DNA from 2 places in the Kluyvera huaxiensis genome. Region 1 is predicted to be linked to the other one. Evidence: predicted binding sites of a transcription regulator. Region 1 holds the regulator's gene; the other holds the start of a gene.
What was found. The regulator CRP, encoded in region 1, controls carbon source genes, mostly activating them, when cyclic AMP is high. The targets are predictions, from matches to a motif close to ATGTGANNNNNNTCACAT.
Positions count from the first base shown of each region.

Region 1 (3,183 bases):
CCCCGTGGCAGCCGCTGCCGGAACCGACCGATGTGCTGTTTTATGAAGGGCTGCACGGCGGCGTCGTCACGCCGCAGCACGACGTCGCGCGCCATGTCGATCTGCTGGTGGGCGTAGTGCCTATCGTTAACCTAGAGTGGATCCAGAAAATGATCCGTGACACCAGCGAGCGCGGCCATTCCCGCGAGGCGGTGATGGACTCCGTCGTGCGCTCAATGGAAGATTACATCAACTTCATTACGCCGCAGTTTTCTCGCACCCATATCAACTTCCAGCGCGTACCCACGGTAGACACCTCAAACCCGTTCGCCGCGAAAAGTATTCCGTCGCTTGATGAGAGTTTTGTGGTGATTCATTTCCGCAATCTGGAAGGGATCGATTACCCATGGCTATTAGCCATGCTGCAGGGGTCATTCATCTCACATATGAACACGCTGGTGGTGCCCGGCGGGAAGATGGTGCTGGCGATGGAACTCATCATGACGCCGCTGGTGCAGCGTCTGATGGAAGGTCGAAATTAACGTCGAGGGGATTACCCCTCGATAACTTCGTAAGAGTGGGTGATATTGACCGCTTTCTCCAGCATCAGCGCCACGGAGCAGTACTTCTCGGCAGAGAGATCGACCGCACGCGATACCGCCGCGTCTTTGAGCTCTTTGCCAGTCACGATGAAGTGCAGATTGATATGGGTAAACAGGCGCGGAGCCTCTTCACGGCGTTCGGAAGTCAGCTTCACTTCACAGTCGGTCACGTTGTAGCGACCTTTTTGCAAAATAGAAACCACGTCAATGGCGCTACAGCCACCCGCGGCCATCAGCACCACTTCCATAGGGCTTGGCGCTTTATCACCAGAATTGCCGTCCATCAGAATTTGGTGTCCTGAAGCAGACTCACCGAGGAAGGTTAACCCCTCAACCCATTTCACACGTGCTTGCATAATTTTTAACTCCCAGGTTGCAATTTTCTTCTCAGATTACGCGCACATAACAATTCTCGCAACGGAAGGCGATCCCCGTCATGCTGAAGCGAGACACCAGGAGACACGCGGCTAAAGCTATGCTAAAACAGTCGGGATGCTACGGTAATACATAAACGTACTGCATGTATGCAGAGGACATCACATTACAGGCTGCGGCGCTATTCGACAGCCGACTTCCCAGGTAACGGGAAGGATACTATTGCAACCAGTGGCTGCAAGGTTTTGCCGCTGGGAAGAGCTTATAACAGAGGATAACCGCGCATGGTGCTTGGCAAACCGCAAACAGACCCGACTCTCGAATGGTTCTTGTCTCATTGCCATATTCATAAGTACCCATCGAAGAGCACGCTGATTCACCAGGGTGAAAAGGCAGAGACGCTGTATTACATCGTAAAAGGCTCAGTGGCTGTACTCATCAAGGATGAAGAAGGCAAAGAGATGATCCTCTCTTACCTCAACCAGGGCGATTTCATCGGTGAGTTAGGCCTGTTTGAAGAAGGCCAGGAACGCAGCGCATGGGTAAGAGCAAAAACCGCTTGTGAAGTTGCTGAAATCTCTTATAAAAAATTCCGTCAGCTGATTCAGGTTAACCCAGACATCCTGATGCGCCTGTCTTCGCAAATGGCACGTCGTCTGCAGATTACTTCTGAAAAAGTGGGTAACCTGGCATTCCTGGATGTGACCGGGCGTATCGCTCAGACTCTGCTGAATCTGGCCAAACAGCCTGACGCCATGACCCACCCAGACGGTATGCAGATCAAGATTACCCGTCAGGAAATCGGTCAGATCGTCGGTTGTTCCCGCGAAACCGTGGGCCGTATTCTGAAAATGCTGGAAGATCAAAACCTGATCTCCGCACACGGCAAGACCATTGTCGTTTACGGTACCCGCTGATCCCGCTAAAACGGCATATTGTCTAAACAATATGCCGTTTTTACTTATCCCCTTATGTGGCGCAGGCTGATTTACCATCCGGAAGTCAACTATGCACTGCGGCAAACGCTGGTGTTATGTTTGCCGGTTGCCATCGGCCTGATTCTCGGCCACCTTCAGCAAGGCCTCCTGTTTTCACTGGTTCCCGCCTGCTGCAATATCGCCGGTCTTGATACACCGCATAAACGTTTTTTTAAACGTCTGACTATCGGTGGCTGCCTGTTTGCCGGATGCAGTCTTGCCGTACAGTTGCTGTTGGAGCATGAAATCCCGCTGCCGTTAATACTGACCGGGCTTGCGCTGATTCTCGGCGTGACGGCGGAGATCAGCGCGCTGCACGGGCGTCTGCTGCCGGCATCGCTTATTGCCTCTATTTTCACCCTCAGCCTCGCCGGCAATATGCCTATCTGGCAGCCGTTGCTGCTCTACGCTCTGGGTACACTGTGGTTCGGTTTATTCAACTGGTGGTGGTTCTGGATGTGGCGGGAACAGCCGCTGCGCGAATCGCTAAGTCTGCTCTATCGTCAACTTGCCGACTATTGTGAAGCAAAGTACAGCCTGTTGACCCAGCATACCGATCCCAGCACCGCGCTGCCCCCGCTGTTAAACCGTCAGCAGAAGGTGGTGGATTTAATCTCCCAGTGCTACCAGCAGCTGCATATGCTGGCGGCCAATCAGCACAACGATTACAAGCGTCTGCTGCGGGCGTTTCAGGTTGGGCTGGATTTACAAGAGCACATTTCCGTTAGCCTGCATCAACCGGAAGAGGTGCAAAAACTGGTTGAACGTAGCCACGCCGAAGCCGTGATCCGCTGGAACGCCCAGACCGTCGCCGCCCGCCTGCGCGTACTGGCAGACGATATTCTCTACCATCGCTACCCCAGCCGCTTCACGATGGAAAAGCAGATTGGCGCGCTGGAAAAAATTGCCCACCAGCACCCGGATAACCCCGTTGGCCAATTCTGCGCCTGGCACTTTAGCCGCATCGCCAAAGTGCTGCGCGCGCAGCGCCCGCTGTATCCACGCAATCTGATGGCTGACAAAGAGCGCCGACTGCCATTTTTCCCGGCGCTGAAAAGCTATCTGTCGCTGAAATCCCCGGCGCTGCGTAACGCCGCGCGGCTAAGCGTGATGCTGAGTATTGCCAGCCTGATGGGCACAGCCCTGCATTTACCCAAGCCGTACTGGATCCTGATGACGGTACTGCTGGTGACGCAAAACGGCTATGGGGCAACTCGGGTACGTATCTTCCACCGAGCGGCGGGAACCCT
Region 1 covers NZ_JBEFLV010000023.1:49,082-52,264, reverse strand. Annotated here, with positions in the region: gene ABOC97_RS19985 (phosphoribulokinase) at 1-521, shown strand, start outside; gene ABOC97_RS19980 (OsmC family protein) at 533-937, opposite strand; gene crp (cAMP-activated global transcriptional regulator CRP) at 1,241-1,873, shown strand; gene ABOC97_RS19970 (YccS/YhfK family putative transporter) at 1,928-3,183, shown strand, end outside.

Region 2 (3,183 bases), on a different contig from region 1:
AGCATGTGCTCGATCTGAAGGGCCAACATCTACAAGCCGGGCTTTCCCCGGCGCTGATTAACCGTATGCGTCAGCACCTGCAGGCCGATAATCAGGTAATCCTATTCCTGAACCGCCGAGGCTTTGCGCCTACGCTCTTGTGCCATGACTGCGGCTGGATTGCTGAATGTCCGCGCTGCGACAGCTACTACACGTTGCACCAGGCGCAGCATCATCTACGCTGCCATCACTGCGACAGCCAGCGCCCTATTCCGCGTCAGTGCCCATCCTGCGGCTCCACGCATATGGTGCCGGTCGGTCTGGGGACGGAGCAGCTTGAACACGCTCTAGCCCCCATGTTCCCTGGCGTACCGCTGTCGCGCATCGACCGCGATACCACCAGTCGAAAAGGAGCGTTAGAGCAGCATCTGGCGGAAGTACATCGCGGCGGTGCACGTATTCTCATTGGCACTCAGATGCTGGCAAAGGGACACCATTTCCCCGACGTCACGCTGGTTGCGCTACTGGACGTTGATGGCGCACTCTTCTCTGCCGATTTCCGCTCAGCGGAACGCTTTGCTCAGCTGTATACCCAGGTCTCTGGCCGTGCCGGACGTGCAGGGAAACAGGGCGAAGTGGTCCTGCAGACCCACCATCCAGACCATCCGCTACTGCAAACGTTGCTATACAAAGGCTATGACGCCTTTGCCGAACAGGCGCTGGCGGAGCGCCAGACCATGCAACTTCCGCCGTACACCAGCCACGTATTGATTCGCGCGGAAGATCACAACAACCAGCAGGCGCCGCTGTTCTTGCAACAGCTACGTAACCTGATTCAGGCAAGCCCGCTCGCGGACGATAAGCTGTGGGTACTTGGCCCGGTTCCCGCCCTGGCTCCAAAGCGCGGCGGCCGTTACCGCTGGCAGATTCTGCTACAACATCCCTCACGTGTACGCTTGCAGCACATTGTTACCGGCACGCTGGCACTCATCAATACGCTCCCGGAATCCCGCAAAGTGAAGTGGGTTCTCGACGTCGACCCTATCGAAGGTTAATGCAGAGTTGAGAGCGGGATCGTGAAATGAAACAATCATCACACTTTTGATGAAAATTCTGTAACAGATCCCCCTAACTATCTGATAAAAGTGTGTCAGATGTCAGGTCACAAAGGATGTGCCTGCGCCAGTGAGTCGAGGAGAAAATCAGGTGAAGGCTAAAAAACCGGTTGTTGCCGCAACCATGAAAGATGTTGCCCTACAAGCGAATGTCTCTACGGCAACCGTATCTCGTGCATTGATGAATCCCGAAAAAGTTTCGCAGGCGACGCGCAACCGCGTTGAGCAGGCGGCGCTGGAGGTAGGTTATCTCCCGCAGTTGCAGGGGCGTAACATGAAGCGCAATGAATCGCGCACCATTCTGGTTATCGTCCCGGATATCTGCGATCCCTTCTTTAGTGAAGTGATCCGGGGGATCGAAGTCACCGCGGCAGCTCAGGGTTATCTGGTACTGATTGGCGACTGCGCGCATCAGAATCAGCAAGAAAAAACCTTCATTGATTTAATCATCACCAAGCAGATTGATGGCATGCTGCTGCTGGGTTCTCGTCTCCCATTTGACGCCAGCATCGAAGAGCAGCGCAATCTGCCGCCGATGGTCATGGCCAACGAATTTGCTCCCGAGCTGGGGCTGCCCACGGTACATATCGACAACCTCACCGCTTCATTCGATGCCGTAAACTATCTGCATGAACTGGGACATCAGCGCATCGGCTGTATCGCCGGCCCCGAGGAGATGCCGCTGTGCCACTATCGCCTGCAGGGATACGTTCAGGCGCTGCGCCGCTGCGGTATTACCGTCGACCCTCACTACATCGCTCGCGGCAACTTCACCTTTGAAGCCGGAGCCACGGCGCTGGAACAGCTGCTCGCCTTACCGCAGCCACCAACTGCCGTCTTCTGCCACAGCGATATCATGGCACTGGGCGCACTCTCCTATGCAAAACGCCGGGGGCTAAAAGTCCCTGACGATCTGTCCATTATCGGATTCGATAACATTTCGCTGGCGGAGTTTTGCGACCCACCGCTGACCACCGTTTCCCAGCCACGTTTTGATATCGGCCGGGAAGCGATGTTGCTGCTGTTGAACCAAATGAGCGGGCAGGTTGTTGATAGCGGTTCGCGTCTTCTGGATTGCGAACTGATTATTCGCGGCAGTACAAGCAAAATATGATACAAAGCCGGGCGCTTTAGGACTTGCTCGTCTGGTCAAAGCCCCGCCGCTTAAGTAACATGTCGGGCTAACTAACGGAAAAAGACAGCGAAACGATAGTGGCACAACGAGACTATGTACGCCGCAGCCAGCAGGCACCTTCGCGGCGAAAGAACGGCGCTTCACGGAATACACGGAAAAAGCAGAGTAATTTTCCGGCGGTCTCTCCTGCCATGGTGGCGATTGCGGCGGCGGTAGTGGTCGCTTTTATCGGCGGTTTATACTTCATCACGCATCACAAAAAAGAAGAGTCCGAATCGCTACAGAACCGCCAGATCGCGGGGAATGGGCTGCCACCGAAACCGGAAGAACGCTGGCGTTACATTAAAGAGCTGGAAAGCCGCCAGCCGGGCGCCCGTGCGCCAACCGAACCGTCTGCTGGCGGGGAAGTTATCAACCCAAATCAGCTCACCGACGAACAGCGTCAGCTATTGGCACAAATGCAGGCAGATATGCGCCAGCAGCCTACACAACTGACCGAAGTACCGTGGAACGAGCAAACGGCTGCCCAGCGTCAGCAGACGCTACAGCGCCAACGCCTGGCGCAGCAGCAGGTTCAGCAACAGCAGTGGACGCAAACGCAGCCGGTGCAACAGCCGCAAACACGTGCTCCTCAGCCGGTTCAGCAACCGCGTCAAACGCAAACTCAGCAGCCGCCAAAATCTACGGCTGCAAACTCGGCGTATCAGGATCTGCTGCAAACGCCTGCGCACACCGCAGCCACACAGCCTAAAACGCAGGCCGCTGCGCCGGTTGTGCGTGAAACCACGCCGCCAAAAGCGACCGAGAAAAAAGATGAGCGCCGTTGGATGGTGCAGTGCGGTTCATTTAAAGGTGCTGAACAGGCAGAAACCGTCCGTGCACAGCTGGCCTTTGAAGGCTTTGACTCCAAAATCACCACCAATAACGGCTGGAATCGTGTGGTTATCGGCCCGG
Region 2 covers NZ_JBEFLV010000016.1:75,221-78,403, reverse strand. Annotated here, with positions in the region: gene priA (primosomal protein N') at 1-1,034, shown strand, start outside; gene cytR (DNA-binding transcriptional regulator CytR) at 1,186-2,208, shown strand; gene ftsN (cell division protein FtsN) at 2,307-3,183, shown strand, end outside.
Region 2: the regulator CRP is predicted to act here: its motif matches at 1,061-1,078, upstream of cytR (DNA-binding transcriptional regulator CytR).